3 regions of the Pseudomonas sp. HR96 genome follow, and region 1 is predicted to be linked to each of the others. Evidence: predicted binding sites of a transcription regulator. Region 1 holds the regulator's gene; each other region holds the start of a gene.
The links. Region 1 encodes sigma-54, which starts transcription at its own class of promoters, with help from an activator protein. Its sites were predicted from a motif close to ANTGGCATNNANNTTGCTNT; they were not measured.
Positions count from the first base shown of each region.

Region 2: a site for sigma-54 is predicted at 2,432-2,451, ahead of SFA35_RS22300 (pilin). Genes of this name have one in related genera too.
Region 3: a site for sigma-54 is predicted at 2,548-2,567, ahead of glnK (P-II family nitrogen regulator). Genes of this name have one in related genera too.

Region 1 is NZ_CP139141.1:4,872,698-4,877,944, forward strand. It holds gene SFA35_RS21835 (HAD family hydrolase) at 1-283, shown strand, start outside; gene lptC (LPS export ABC transporter periplasmic protein LptC) at 308-880, shown strand; gene lptA (lipopolysaccharide transport periplasmic protein LptA) at 867-1,409, shown strand; gene lptB (LPS export ABC transporter ATP-binding protein) at 1,409-2,134, shown strand; gene SFA35_RS21855 (RNA polymerase factor sigma-54) at 2,294-3,790, shown strand; gene hpf (ribosome hibernation-promoting factor, HPF/YfiA family) at 3,875-4,183, shown strand; gene ptsN (PTS IIA-like nitrogen regulatory protein PtsN) at 4,196-4,660, shown strand; gene rapZ (RNase adapter RapZ) at 4,666-5,247, shown strand, end outside.
Region 2 is NZ_CP139141.1:4,976,562-4,981,808, reverse strand. It holds gene pilB (type IV-A pilus assembly ATPase PilB) at 1-1,675, opposite strand, end outside; gene SFA35_RS22305 (prepilin-type N-terminal cleavage/methylation domain-containing protein) at 1,904-2,323, shown strand; gene SFA35_RS22300 (pilin) at 2,535-2,960, shown strand; tRNA gene SFA35_RS22295 (tRNA-Thr) at 3,066-3,141, shown strand; gene SFA35_RS22290 (helix-turn-helix domain-containing protein) at 3,692-4,156, shown strand; gene SFA35_RS22285 (SGNH/GDSL hydrolase family protein) at 4,381-5,247, shown strand, end outside.
Region 3 is NZ_CP139141.1:5,565,477-5,570,723, forward strand. It holds gene SFA35_RS24955 (secondary thiamine-phosphate synthase enzyme YjbQ) at 19-444, opposite strand; gene SFA35_RS24960 (ammonium transporter) at 586-1,953, opposite strand; gene glnK (P-II family nitrogen regulator) at 1,993-2,331, opposite strand; gene SFA35_RS24970 (accessory factor UbiK family protein) at 2,761-3,039, shown strand; gene SFA35_RS24975 (LysR substrate-binding domain-containing protein) at 3,109-4,032, shown strand; gene SFA35_RS24980 (hypothetical protein) at 4,094-4,321, opposite strand; gene SFA35_RS24985 (PIN domain-containing protein) at 4,350-4,508, opposite strand; gene SFA35_RS24990 (FitA-like ribbon-helix-helix domain-containing protein) at 4,505-4,747, opposite strand; gene SFA35_RS24995 (YifB family Mg chelatase-like AAA ATPase) at 4,927-5,247, shown strand, end outside.

The sequences.
Region 1 (5,247 bases):
GTACCAGGGGCGCGAGGACAAGCTGGCGGTGCTCGACGAACTGCTCGCGCAGCTGGGCCTGAGCTATGCCGAAGTAGCCTATCTGGGCGATGATCTGCCCGACCTCGCGCCGATCCGCCGGGTGGCGCTCGGCATGGCCGTGGCCAATGCCACCGCATTCGTCAAGGAGCACGCCGCCGGCGTCACCCAGGCCCGTGGCGGCGAAGGTGCCGCACGGGAATTCTGCGAACTGATTCTACGCGCCCAGGGCAATCTCGACGCCGCCCTGGCTGCTTACCTCTAAGCGTTACCCGAACCGAGTTATCCGATGCCGACCAAGAAACTACGCAACCTCGTGCTGTTGGCAGTGCTCGCCGCACTGTTCGCCGCCGTGGGCTATTGGAACATCAGCCCCGAGCGCTTCCAGGCGCGCCCGGTGGCAGTCATCGACCCCAAGGCCGTCGACTACTACGCCATCAACGCCCATGCCAAGCAGTTCCTGCCCGATGGTGGCATCCAGTACGACATGACCGCCGACAAGGTCGAGCACCTGCAGGCCAGCCAGGTCTCGCTGCTGACCAACCCCGACATGAACCTGTACCGCGGCACGGTCTACCCCTGGCACGTCACCAGCGAGCGCGGCGAGGTCAACCCCGACGGCACCCAGGTCGAGCTGATCGACTCGGTGCGCATCGCCCGTACCGACCAGAAATCGCGCGCCACGGTCATAACCTCTTCACGCATGACCGTATTCCCGCAGAAGCAATATGCGCAGACCGAGCAAGACGTTAGAATCGACGGCGCCGGTGGCGTCTCCACCGGCAAAGGCATGAAAGCCTATTTGAACGACAGCAAGATCAACTTGCTGTCCAACGTAAGAGGACTGTATGAGGCTCGTTAAAACCCTCCCCTTTTTGCTCAGCCTGGGCGCAGCACTGGGAAGCGTGAGCGCCTGGGCATTGCCGACGGATCGCGATCAGCCTATCCACATCCAGTCCGACGACGCGCAGATCGATGACAAGCAGGGCATTGCCACCTACAAGGGCAATGTCATCATCACCCAGGGCACCATGAAGATCACCGGCAACACCGTGACCGTCACCCGTACCCCCCAGGGCGATATCGACGTATTCACCTCGGTCGGCAACCTGGCTTACTACGAGCAGAAGCCGGCGATCGACAAACCGATCGTGCAGGCCTGGGGCGTGACCATCCAGTACTTCGCCGCGCAGAACCGCATCATCCTGATCGACAAGGCCAAGGTGGTGAACGACGGCAACACCTCGGTCGGCGAGAAAATCGTCTACGACACCGTCAAGCAGGTGGTCAACGCCGGCCGCGCCAATGGCGCCAAGGTCACCGAGCCGCGTCCGCGGGTCGACATGGTGCTCCAGCCGAAAAGCAAAACCGACGCACAGAAGGCTCAGTAATGGCAACTCTCAAGGCTCAGCACCTGGCCAAGGCCTACAAGGGCCGCCAGGTGGTGCGCGACGTCAGCCTGTCGATCGAGAGCGGGCAGATCGTCGGCCTGCTCGGGCCCAACGGCGCCGGCAAGACCACCTGTTTCTACATGATCGTCGGCCTGGTGCAGGCCGATCAGGGCCGCGTGCTGATCGACGACCTCGACGTCAGCTTCCAGCCCATGCACGGCCGGGCCAAATCCGGCATCGGCTACCTGCCCCAGGAAGCCTCGATCTTTCGCAAGCTCTCGGTGGCCGACAACATCATGGCCATCCTCGAGACGCGCAAGGAGCTGGACGCTGCGGGCCGGCGCAAGGAGCTCGAAGGCCTGCTGCAGGAATTCCACATCACCCACATCCGCGACAACCTCGGCATGAGCCTGTCCGGTGGCGAACGGCGCCGGGTGGAAATTGCCCGAGCACTGGCGACCTCGCCCAAGTTCATCCTGCTCGACGAACCCTTTGCCGGTGTCGACCCGATATCGGTCGGCGACATCAAGCAGATCATCCATCACCTCAAGGCCAAGGGCATTGGCGTGCTGATCACCGACCACAACGTCCGTGAGACCCTGGATATCTGCGAGACCGCGTACATCGTCAACGATGGTCGACTGATCGCCGAGGGCGATTCGGCGGCCATTCTTGCCAACGACCTGGTGAAAGAGGTGTACCTCGGCCACGAGTTCCGCCTGTAAAGGATGATTCGCGCGCCACAAGGCGTATTTATTGTGGCGCAGCTCTAGGCAAATGCTCGGGTTTCAGGCATATAATTTGCTTACGACATAAGTGCGACGCTTCGGCGCCGTGTAGTGGATGGCGCATCGCGCCGGCGAACAAGGTGTTAAGCCCCTGCCATGAAACCATCGCTCGTCCTGAGAATGGGCCAGCAACTGACGATGACACCGCAGTTGCAACAGGCCATCCGACTACTCCAGCTCTCGACCCTGGATCTTCAACAGGAGATCCAGGAAGCGCTGGAATCCAATCCTATGCTGGAGCGCCAGGAAGAAGGCGACGACTTCGACAACAGCGATCCACTGGCCGACAAGATCGAGCACAACGCCACCCCAGAGGTCCAGGAGCCCAGCTTCCAGGAAACCTCCGCGCCGACCGTCGACAACCTTGAGGACGGCGAGTGGAACGAGCGCATCCCCAACGAGCTGCCGGTCGACACGGCCTGGGAAGACATCTACCAGACCAGCGCCAGCAGCCTGCCCAGCAATGACGACGACGAGTGGGACTTCACCACCCGCACCTCGGCGGGCGAGAGCCTGCAGAGCCATCTGCTCTGGCAGCTGAACCTCGCGCCGATGTCCGACACCGACCGCCTGATCGCCGTCACCATCATCGACTGCATCAACAACCAGGGTTACCTGGACGAGACGCTGCAAGAAATCTGCGACTCGTTCGACGCCGAGCTGGACATCGAGCTCGACGAGGTCGAGGCCGTGCTGCGCCGCGTGCAGCAGTTCGAACCCGCCGGTATCGGCGCGCGCGACCTCAGCGAGTGCCTGGTCCTGCAACTGCGCCAGATGCCGCCCAAGACGCGCTGGCTGGCCGAAGCCCAGCGCCTGGTGCGCGAATTCATCGATCTGCTCGGCAGCCGTGACTACAGCCAGCTGATGCGCCGCATGAAGCTCAAGGAAGACGAGCTGCGCCAGGTCATCGAGCTGGTGCAGAGCCTCAACCCGCGCCCTGGCTCGCAGATCGAGTCCAGCGAGCCGGAGTACGTCATACCCGACGTCATCGTGCGCAAGGACAACGAGCGCTGGCTGGTCGAACTCAACCAGGAATCGGTGCCACGCCTGCGCGTCAACCCGCAGTATGCCGGCTTCGTGCGCCGTGCCGACACCAGCGCCGACAACACCTTCATGCGCAACCAGTTGCAGGAGGCGCGCTGGTTCATCAAGAGCCTGCAGAGCCGCAACGAGACGCTGATGAAGGTCGCCACGCAGATCGTCGAGCACCAGCGCGGCTTCCTCGACTACGGCGACGAGGCCATGAAGCCACTGGTACTGCACGACATCGCCGAGGCCGTGGGCATGCACGAATCGACAATTTCCCGGGTGACCACGCAGAAATACATGCACACCCCCCGCGGCATTTACGAACTGAAATACTTTTTTTCCAGCCACGTCAGCACCTCGGAGGGCGGTGAGTGCTCGTCCACGGCCATTCGCGCGATCATCAAGAAATTGGTTGCCGCCGAAAATCAGAAAAAGCCGTTGAGTGACAGCAAGATCGCTGGTTTACTGGAGGCACAAGGCATCCAGGTAGCCCGTCGCACCGTCGCCAAGTACCGTGAGTCCCTCGGGATTGCACCCTCCAGCGAGCGCAAGCGACTGATGTGAATGGCGCTTTCCTGATGCCACCACCAGCGTTCCAGTGGCAGGTTCCACCTGCCTCTTTATGCACTGGCAATAAGGAGAAGCGGTATGCAAGTCAACATCAGTGGGCACCAGCTGGATGTGACCGACGCCATGCGTGACTATGTCGGGGAAAAACTCGCCCGACTCGAGCGCCATTTCGACAAGATAACCAACGTGCAGGTCATCATGGAGGTCGAAAAGCTCAAACAGAAGATCGAAGCCACCCTGCGTGTACCTGGTGGTGAAGTTGTCGCCAACGCCGAGCATGATGACATGTACGCCGCCATCGACCTCCTCACTGACAAGCTCGACCGACAATTGCTCAAGCATAAGGAAAAGCAGCAGAGCCACCTGCAAGGTGCCGCCGCTCGCTGATACTCCCAACCCATGATCCGACTCGAAGATATCCTGACCCCCGGCCGTTCCCTGGTGAACGTGCCGGGTGGCAGCAAAACACAAGTACTCGAACAGATTGCTCAGCTGATCGCACGCGAAGTGCCACAGCTGGATCAGCAAACCGTGTTCGACGCCTTGGTTGCCCGTGAGAAACTCGGCTCTACCGGTTTCGGCAACGGCATAGCCATTCCCCATTGTCGCCTGAACGGTTGCGCCTCGCCGATCAGCGCCTTGCTGCACCTGGCTTCCCCCGTAGACTTCGACGCCATCGACGGTGCGCCCGTCGACCTGCTGTTCGTGCTGCTGGTACCAGAGGCAGCGACCGACGCGCACCTGGAATTGCTCCGGCAGATCGCCAGTATGCTGGACCGCAAGGATGTCCGTGACAGCCTGCGTGCCGCTGCCAGCAACGAAGCCCTCTATCAAGTAGTTCTGGACGTGCAGAAAGGGCATTGACCACCATGCGCTTGATCATTGTCAGTGGACGCTCCGGCTCCGGCAAAAGCACCGCGCTGGATGTACTGGAAGACAGCGGCTTCTATTGCATCGACAACCTGCCCGCCGGCCTGCTGCCGGAACTGGCCGAGCGCGCTCTGATCCACACCGAACTGGCGCAACCGCTGGTGGCGGTGTCCATCGACGCCCGCAACCTGCCCAGCCACCTGTCGCGCTTTCCGCAGCTGCTCGAGGAAGTGCGCAGCCGGCACATCCAGTGCGACGTGCTGTACCTGGACGCCGACGAAGACACCCTGCTCAAGCGCTTCTCGGAGACGCGCCGGCGTCATCCACTGAGCAGCGCCAACCGCTCGCTGGCTGAAGCCATTCGCGTCGAAACCGTGCTGCTGGGGCCGATCGTCGACCTTGCCGACCTGAAGATCGACACCACCAATCTCAATCTTTACCAGCTGCGCGACTCGATCAAGATCCGCCTGCTGAACAAGCCCGAGCCTGGCACCGCCTTTCTCGTGGAATCCTTTGGCTTCAAGCGTGGCATGCCGGTGGACGCCGACCTGGTGTTCGACGTGCGCTGCCTGCCCAACCCC
Region 2 (5,247 bases), 100 kb from region 1:
TCACCCGGTTGACTTCCGCCAGGCTGGTGACGCCCTGCATCACCTTGACCAGGCCGGAAGTACGCAGGTCATTGAAGCCTTCCTTGCGCATCTGCTTGGCGATTTCAATCGAGTTGCCCGACTCCATGATCATCTGCTGGATGGCCTTGGTGTTGCGAACCACTTCATAGATACCTTGCCGGCCTTTGTAGCCGCCATTGCACACGTCGCACCCTACCGGCTCGTAGACGGTAAAGGTCCCAATTCTCTCTGCGGGAAAGCCTTCCTCGATCAGCACATCGCGGGGTATTTCAGCCGGGCGCTTGCAGACGCTGCACAGTTTGCGCGCCAGGCGCTGGGCGATGATCAGGTTGACCGAAGTGGCAATGTTGAAACTGGCCACGCCCATGTTCATCAAGCGGGTCAGGGTTTCAGCGGCGCTATTGGTGTGCAGGGTCGACAAGACCAGGTGACCGGTCTGCGCCGCCTTGATGGCGATCTCGGCGGTTTCCAGGTCGCGGATCTCGCCGACCATGATCACGTCCGGGTCCTGACGCAGGAATGAGCGCAATGCCGAGGCGAAATCCAGCCCCTGCTTGTTGTTCACGTTGACCTGGTTGATGCCCTCCATGTTGATTTCAACCGGGTCTTCGGCGGTGGAGATGTTGATGTCGACGGTATTGAGAATGTTGATGCCGGTGTACAGCGAAACCGTTTTGCCCGAGCCGGTTGGCCCGGTGACCAGGATCATGCCTTGTGGCTGGGCCAGCGCGGCCAGGTACAATTCCTTCTGCTCGGGCTCATAGCCCAGCGCATCGATACCCATCTGCGCACTCGTGGGGTCGAGAATACGCATCACGATCTTTTCGCCCCACAGGGTGGGCAGGGTGTTGACCCGGAAATCGATCGCCTTGTTCTTCGAGATGCGCATCTTGATCCGGCCGTCCTGCGGTTTGCGCCGCTCGGAGATGTCCAGGCTGGCCATGACCTTCAGGCGAGCGGCAATGCGCCCGGCGAGGTTGATCGGCGGCCGGGCAATCTCGCGCAGGATGCCATCGGTACGGAAGCGTACCCGATAGGCTTTTTCATAAGGCTCGAAATGCAAGTCCGAGGAACCGCTGCGGATGGCGTCGAGCAACATCTTGTTGACGAAGCGCACCACCGGGGCGTCGTCGGCGTCTATGCCGACTTCTTTCGTTTCCCCTGATGTTTCGACATCGAGGTTATCCAGATCGTCGCCCAGCTCTTCGAGCCCGGTGCCGCTCTCGAAAAATTTCTCGATGGCATCGGCCAGCTTGTCCTCTTCGACCAGAATGGCTTCGGTGTTCAGGCCAGTGTTGAACTGGATATCGGTGATGGCTTGATGATTGGTCGGGTCCGACACACCTACGAACAATTTATTGCCGCGACGCCACAGGGGCAGGGCATGGTGCTGGCGGACCAGCTTCTCGCTGACCAGGCCACGAGGCTGGCTTTCGGGGTCGACCATCTTCAGGTCGATCAGAGATACGCCAAATTGATCCGAAGCGATTTCGGCAATTTCCCGGCTCTTGGCCAGTTTGTTCTGTACCAGATAATGGACCAGTGGCACCCGGCTGCGCTGAGACTGCTGATACGCCTGTTGCGCATCCTTATCGGTAAGCAGTTCGGCCACGACCAGTTGCCTGGCCAGGCCGGTGAGGGCGATATCGTTCATTTGACCACCGGATACATACAATCGCTGTTTTATAGCCTAGTCGAGCGGCGGTGCCAAATCGGCGTGGTGAGCGGCTGCGGGGCGTCAGGTTTTGTTACTGCAAATCCTTGGCCAATCGCAGGATAAACCGTCATCCTACGCAAATCCGGCCAGCTTTTTTGCGTCAAGCTTCCATAGCTGCCGGCTTTCCGACCCCTGGAAGGGTCGCTGCCAATTCGAGGGAAACGAATGAACACTCTGCAACGTGGCTTCACCCTGATTGAGCTGATGATAGTGGTCGCCATCGTCGGCATCCTCGCCGCCATCGCCATGCCGGTCTATCAGGACTACATCCGCAAGGCGGCCTACACCGAAATCGTCAGCGCCATGGCACCAATCAAGACGGCCATGGATGTGTGTTATCAAAGCACCTCCGATCAGGCCAGCTGCGACACCGCGCAAAAGCTCGGCATGACCCTGCCGACCAATACCGGCCAGGCGCTGGCCTCGATTTCCCTGACGGCAGGCACAGGCGCCATCAACGCCACACCCAATGACTATCGCGGCATCGCGGCCACCGATACCTGCGTCATGACCCCAACGCCACTCAATGGTGGCTTGACCTGGGCCTACAGCGGCCCCTGCGTGGACCGGGGTTACGTCAAATGACGTCACCAGCCCTGCGACAAGTGACGAAGAACGTCACTTAGTGCTGCTCTTGTCGTTTCAGCAGCGGCTCAACCCGGGTTTGCACGCTGCAAAACCGTGCTATGTGAACTTGGCACGGGCTGTGCTCTAGTCCAATCAGGTCATCAGCAGGCGCCAGAAAGGCGGCCTCCGACCATCGACTGAACTAACACTGGCTTCCCGAGGATTCGTCATGAAAGGTCAAAAAGGCTTTACCCTTATCGAACTGATGATCGTAGTGGCGATCGTCGGCATCCTGGCTGCAATCGCTCTGCCGGCCTACCAGAACTACATGAAGAAAGCGGCTTACGCTGAGGTCACTGATACAATGGCCGCGGTGAAGAGTGCTATCTCGGTCTGTTACAACGAAACTTCTTCCTTCGCTAGCTGCAATACCGCCGCTCAATTGGGCATTACCTTGCCGACGAACAAAGCTACAGGCGCTCTCAAGACAATTGCTGTCGACGCTAACGGTGTTATCACGGCCAGCCCTAATGCATACAAAGGCATTGTGGTTGGTGATACGTGCACACTGACGCCTACCGTCGCTAATGGCGTGATCACGTGGGCGTATGGCGCTGCCGACGCCTGTGTCACCAACAACTATGTGAAGCAGTAACTACGTAGAGGATTTGCTGGCGAGCAGGAGGTCGAGTGGTTAGCTGCTCGGCCACCATTGCTACCTGCTTTACCTGATGCTAACGTATCGCCCCCACCACCACCCGCCGGTGTAGCTCAGTCGGTAGAGCAGCGCACTCGTAACGCGAAGGTCGTAGGTTCGATTCCTATCTCCGGCACCAGTTGATAGATTCATGCAGTGCTAAGCAGTAGCATGTTTCCCGAAGAAGCCCGCCTAGTGCGGGCTTTCTGTTTCATGCGGTGTCATCCGATCCCATCCCATCCTTTGCTATCTGTGTACCCTTTCGCTGTTCAACAATCCATGGGTACTCACATGCCTATGACAAACGTGACCTGGCGTAGGCTCGCCAGCTTGCGTTTGATGGACGCCAACTGGTTCCACAGGGGCGGCATCCAGGCCTTGAAAGGACGGTAGCTCGGGCTCAGGCGGCAATGTCTCGTGCCAATATGCGCAAAGGCTCGGGTTGGAGTGGCATCCCGGTGGTTTCCCTTGATCCAGACCGCCGCGCAGAGACGCTTGCGTCAGTCTGCGCGGGAGTACAGGTCTGAGGGTGCCGCCGGCGCCGTCTCCGCTAGCTCATAGCTACGCTTAGGCTAGCACGCAGCTGTGTTTCGTTTATTTCGCTTGTTGCAATTTTCGTTTATTTCGATTAAAAATCCTACCTGCCGTATGAGGCGCCAGGAATTTCAAGTCGCTTTTGGAGATGCATCATGACCACCGCCGATCTCGCTCGAAGCATCCTTCCAGATGAGAAAGCGATCGCTGCGGCTATTGAATCAAGCCGCCAGATTGCTGCGTTCATTTCGAGGAAGCTGGACACTCAACGTATCGAACTGGTTGACGAGGACCAGCAACGCCAAGCCATTGAGCTACCAACGTTCGCTCTTAGATTGCTCGGAGACATACTTAACGAACTGGCCTTGGGCAACACCGTGAAGGTAGTGCCGATCCACGCGGAACTGACTACTCAAGAAGGCGCCGACATGCTCAATGTATCGCGTCCGCATCTTGTCAAGCTGCTGGACGAGGGTCAGATCCCACACACAAAAACCGGCAGCCACCGCCGTATCAAGTTCACCGATATCATGGCCTACAAGGCCGAGCGTGACAGAGCGAGTCAAGCCGCCATGGAAGAACTGGCGGCACAAGCCCAAGAGCTTGATATGGGGTATTGATGAGGCATTCACCGTTCACTGTTATCTATGACGCCTGTGTGTTGTATCCAGGTCAACTCCTATCTCCACCATCTCCCCCTCCCGCTGTAACCCCCCATACACCCCCGCCACATCTGCCAAAACTCATTCATTGCCCGCCCAGGCCCCAGCCTCTACTGTCATTCGACATCCAACGTCGTCCTGAAACGGAATTCCTGTCTGTCCTTGCCTGAACGAGGTGACACATGGGTACACCAACCATTCCTGCCGTAGACCAACATGCCCTGGCTGTAGTGAATCCGGCCAACTCGCGCTACGTCGGGTTCTTCGGCGACAGCCGCGCCTATCTTTCCTGGAGCAGTGGCGGCCTCAACTTCCAGTTGCGCAACGTCGGCCTGGCTCACTGGCTGCAAGCCTACGGCCTGAACGCCTTTTCCCTGCTGGGCGAACTCAACGGCGGCGTCGCCGGCGACACCACCCGCGGCATGCTGGAGCGCCAGCCGCAATTCATTGAGCTGCTGCACAGCCGCGGTTGCACGCGGGCGGTGTTTATCGGCAGTACCAATGACCGCACGGCGGGCATCGACCTGGGCACCAGCAAGAAGAATGTCCGCGAAATCGTGCGCAATTTCTTCCAGGCCGGTATCAGCGTGATCGTCGTGGGCGAAACGCCGCGCGGCAACGGCCACAGTGACTACGAGCTGAGCTCGGCGCAGATCAAGGAGGACCATTATCAGATGCACCTGTGGTTCCAGCACACCCTGAGCAAGGTATGCACTGTGCTCAACGTCTGGGATGCCATGGTCGATCCGGCCTCCGGGAGCGATTATTACGTCAAGGACGGCATGACGGTGGATGGCATCCATATGTCGAAAATCGGCGCCCAGGTGGTGGGCCTCGCCGGAGGTGCGCGGATCGCCGCCGAGGTGCGTCAGTTGGGGGATTTCCTCGATTCCAATGTGCGCTTCCACGCCGGCAATCCGTTGGGCTCGTTGACCGCCAACCCGCTGCTGGAAGGCAGCGATGGCAATCTGGAGTTCAGCGCCGGTTGCGGGTCGCAACTGGCCAGCGGCTGGAAGGCGTCGGCCAACCATATCGATGGGCTGATGATC
Region 3 (5,247 bases), 690 kb from region 1:
TCCCCCGGCAGCCATTGGTCAGGCGCCCTCGCCGTGCAGCGTGGCGAGGATTCGGCGGGCACCGCCATGATTGCGGTGCTCGCCCAGATAGAGGCCCTGCCAGGTGCCCATCGCCAGGCGCCCCTGGCTCACCGGCACGCTGACCTGGCAGCCCAGCAGGCTGGCCTTGAAGTGCGCCGGCAGGTCGTCGTCGCCCTCGTCGTTGTGCTCGAAACCCGCCGAGCCTTCGGGCACCAGGCGACTGAAGAAGCGTTCGAAGTCGCGGCGCACCGCCGGGTCGGCGTTTTCGTTGACCGTCAGCGAGGCCGACGTGTGTTGCAGCCAGAGATGCAGCAGACCAGCCCGGCACTCACGCAGGGCCGGCAGCCCGGCGAGCAGCTCGTCGGTGATCAGATGAAAACCGCGAGGTCTGGCCCGCAGGGTAATCAGGGTCTGCTGCCACATGGCATGCTCCGTTGGGGGCGCATTCTAGCGCGCTCAGGGAAAAAACAAAGGGGCCGATGCAGTTCATCTGTTGCCCGATGCAAATGACAAACTCCAGACAAAAAAATGCCCGGCGAGCCGGGCATTTTTTGCAGCAAGCGATTACAGGTTGTAACCACGCTCGTTGTGTTGCGCCAGGTCCAGGCCCACAGCCTCTTCCTCTTCGTTGACCCGCAGGCCCATCACCACATCCAGCACCTTGAGGATGATGAAGGTCACCACAGCGGTGTAGACGATGGTGAAGCCGACGCCTTTGCACTGAATCCAGACTTGTGCAGCGATGTCGGTCACGGTGCCGAAGCCGCCCAGCGAAGGCGCTGCGAATGCACCGGTGAGGATGGCGCCGAGGATACCGCCGATACCGTGCACGCCGAAGGCGTCCAGGGAGTCGTCGTAGCCCATTTTGCGCTTGAGGGTGGTGGCGCAGAAGAAGCACACCACACCGGCCGCCAGGCCGATCACCAGGCCGCCCATCGGGCCGACGGTACCGGCGGCCGGGGTGACGGCAACCAGGCCGGCAACCACACCCGAGGCGATGCCCAGGGCGCTAGGTTTGCCGTGGGTCAGCCACTCGGCGAACATCCAGCCCAGCGCGGCAGCGCCGGTAGCGATCTGCGTGACCAGCATGGCCATGCCGGCGGTGCCGTTGGCGGCAGCGGCGGAGCCGGCGTTGAAGCCGAACCAGCCGACCCACAGCATGGCCGCGCCGACCAGAGTGTAGCCCAGGTTGTGCGGAGCCATCGGGGTGGTCGGGTAGCCTTTGCGCTTGCCCAGTACCAGGCAGGCCACCAGGCCGGCGACACCGGCGTTGATGTGCACTACGGTACCACCGGCGAAGTCCAGCACGCCCCAGTCACCCAGCAGCGAACCCGGGCCGCTCCAGACCATGTGCGCGATCGGCGCATAGACCAGGGTGAACCAGATGCCCATGAACACCAGCATGGCCGAGAACTTCATGCGCTCGGCGAAGGCGCCGACGATGAGGGCCGGCGTGATGATGGCGAAGGTCATCTGGAAGGTGACGAACACCGCTTCAGGAATCAGCGCCGCCGGGCCGGTGATGCTGGCCGGGGTGATGCCGGCCAGGAAGGCCTTGGCCATGCTGCCCGCGAAGGAGTTGTAGTTGACGACGTTGGCTTCCATACCGGTGGTATCGAATGCCAGGCTGTAGCCGTACACCATCCACAGGATAGTGATCAGGCCGGTGATGGCGAAGCACTGCATCATCACCGACAGAATGTTCTTGGAGCGCACCATGCCGCCGTAAAACAGCGCCAGGCCGGGGATGGTCATGAACAGCACCAGCGCGGTCGAAGTGAGCATCCAGGCGGTGTCGCCGGAGTTCAGCACGAGGGCCGCGGGGGCTGCTACGGCGGGGGCTGCAGCGGTTGCCGCATCGTCCGCCATGGCCAGGCCAGGCATTACGAGGGACAACAGGGCTCCTAGCCCTGCGAATTGACGCAGAGTCATATTGTTTACTCCTGGGGCGTTGGGTTTGGTTCGGCTTTTTTAGATTGCGTCGGTATCGGTTTCGCCGGTACGGATGCGAATCGCCTGTTCCAGATTGACCACGAAAATCTTGCCGTCACCGATCTTGCCGGTGTTGGCGGCCTTGGTGATCGCTTCGATGACCCGATCAAGATCCTTGTCGTCGATGGCGACATCGATCTTCACCTTGGGCAGGAAATCGACGACGTATTCGGCGCCACGGTACAGCTCGGTGTGGCCCTTCTGCCGACCGAAGCCTTTCACCTCGGTTACAGTGATGCCCTGCACGCCGATTTCCGACAACGACTCGCGCACGTCGTCCAATTTGAACGGCTTGATGATGGCAGTGACTAGCTTCATGAAAACTCTCTCCCGAATTGGTGGACTTGCCCCAGGAAAACAAACCCGACTCAAGTCTAAGCGCAGCTTCTGGCTTTGTAACGCGTCGTCGGTCTTGCATCCCCTGACCGACACCAGAAACCACTCCTGACGAAACATTTCCCGCAAAGCCTGCGCACCGTGCCGCAAGGACCGAATCGTCGAAGCGACTGCATCAGTGCATGGGTCACTTGGCACTAAGCAGAAAGCTTGCCATGTCGCCACAACTCACCCATCACGCCGGTTTTGCCTCGCCTCGGGCACCGCGCACGGCCACCGGCAAAACACTTGCGCACAACATCAGTGCGCGGCGCCCGAACTCGCTGCGCCAAAAGCGTGCGAGCAGCCGCCCTCCAGAACTATAGACAGCGCGTGATACACTCGACCGAACTTTTTCCGGAATCCGCCCCCATGCTCGCGCCCAAAGCCTTCCTCGACGCCCTGAGCGAACAGGCCTCGCGCCTGTTCACCGGCAACAACCCGTTCAACAGCGAGGCAGCGCCATCGCGCGCCGAACTGGAGAGCCAGTTCAAGGCCCTGCTGCAAAGCGGCTTCAGCAAACTGGAACTGGTCAGCCGCGAAGAATTCGACAGCCAGATGGTCGTCCTGGCCCGCACCCGCGCGCGCCTGGAAAGCCTGGAGGCCAAAGTCGCCGAGCTGGAGGCACGGCTGGCCCCGGCCGCCGAATAATCGCGCTGGACGCCACGCCCGCGCGCTCCCTACACTCGGCGCTATTGACGCCGGACAGGGTTGCCGTGAATGAATCGCAATGAATTGCGCAAGGCTGACATCAACCTCATGGTGGTGTTCGAAACGCTGATGCAGGAGCGCAACGTCACCCGCGCTGCCGAGAAGCTGTTCCTCGGCCAGCCGACCATCAGCTCGGCGCTCAACCGCCTGCGGGCGATGTTCAACGACCCGCTGTTCATTCGCATCGGCCATCGCATGGAGCCCACTGCGCGCGCCGAGGAGCTGATCAAGCACCTGTCGCCGGCCCTCGACGCCATGTCCGTGGCGCTGAGCCTGACTCACGAATTCGACCCCGCCAGCAGCACCATGAGCTTTCGCATCGGCCTGTCCGACGACGTCGAATTCGGCCTGCTGCCGCCGCTGCTGCGCGCCCTGCGCCAGGAAGCGCCGAGCGTGGTGTTCGTGGTGCAGCACGTGGACTACTGGCGCATCCCCGACCTGCTCGCCTCCGGCGAAATCACCGTGGGCATCAGCCAGACCCGCGGCCTGCCGGCCAACGCCAAGCGCAAGCTGCTGCGACGCATGCACGCCCGCGTGCTGCGCGCCGATAAGTCCGACACGCCGCTGACCCTCGATGAGTACTGCTCGCGCCCCCACGTATTGGTATCGCCTACCGCCAACACTGCCGGCATCGCTGACGAGTGGCTGCAGGAGATCGGCCGCAAGCGCCAGGTGGTGCTTTCGGTGCCGCAGTTCAGCTCCCTGCCGGCGCTGTTGGCCGGCACCGACATGCTGGCCGGCCTGCCCGACTACGCCGCCACCGCCATGGCCGCCTCCGGGATGCTGTTCGACGAGCCGCTGCCGTTCGACACGCCGCCCCTGGACCTGTCGATGGTCTGGCTGAGCATCATGGACACCGACCCCGCCGAACGCTGGCTGCGCTCGAGGTTGGAGGCGTTCATGGGGGATCGGCAGGTGCCGGTTTCTTTGTGATGTGGTGGGCTCACTGAGCCTCAAACCGGCCTGTCGGCCGCCCAGGGCAAGCGTGCCTCGTTCAATCCTCCCAAGGATTGATCAGCTCAATCTGGAAATGGATGAAATCCTTGGTATTGCGGGTAGCCAGGAGCGCCTCGTTATTGGCACAGATGGCTGCAATTTGAGCATCTGCAATTTGAGTCGCGTAGCCTTGCGAATGGCATTGGGCAACACGGCGGGCGTAGATTGCAGCGCAGTCGCCATCGAAGGGTAGAACAGCGCCCTCGAATTCATCGAGCATACTCACGCCCGCTCTTTGCAGGCGAGCCTTTCGGCTACCCTCGGGCAAGCGCGATGCCGTACAGGATTTCAGCGACTGTGATCGAAGTGATAGCCAGGTCGTCAGCCGCTTGCTCGTTGACCCAATTCAAGACACGGGCGTGGGGCCGGTCCTTGATCAACTCCGAAATGACATTGGTATCCAGAACAATCACTGAGAAAGATCCGCAGCCCGCGGTGCTTCATTGCGGGACGGCAGCTCCAGCTCTAGGCCCTCTCCGGCAAATAAGCTATGAATCCTGCTGCCAAGGCCGCCCCGAGGCTTTTTGTGAGTCAGCGCAGCACACAGAATTACCCGCGCCTGCTCCTCCATGGAGCGATTGTTAATGGCCGCCTCAACACGTAGTTGCGCTTTGAGCGAGTCGTCCAGATTGCGAATAGTGATGCTGGCCACGGTGACCTCCGAGCGAATCAACGCTGTCAATGCAATCATCATACTCGGGACTGACGCACCTAAACAAATGGCTATGACCTAATCCTGAACTTGGCGTAACACCCCGAATCACACTCCCGCCACCTTGCTACGCCCCCTCCACTACCCTAGCAACACTCCCCATGCAGCAAGGACCGCTCATGACCCTCGCCATCGTCCACAGCCGCGCCCAGGTAGGCGTCGGTGCCCCTGCCGTCACCGTCGAGGCGCATCTGGCCAACGGCTTGCCGGCGCTGACCATGGTCGGCCTGCCGGAAGCTTCGGTGAAGGAAAGCAAGGACCGCGTGCGCAGTGCCATCCTCAACTCCGGGCTGGATTTTCCGGCGCGCCGCATCACCCTGAGCCTGGCGCCGGCGGACCTGCCCAAGGACGGTGGGCGCTTCGATCTGGCGATTGCCCTGGGCATCCTGGCCGGCAGCGGACAGCTGCCGGCCTCGGCGCTGCTGGAAGTCGAGTGCCTC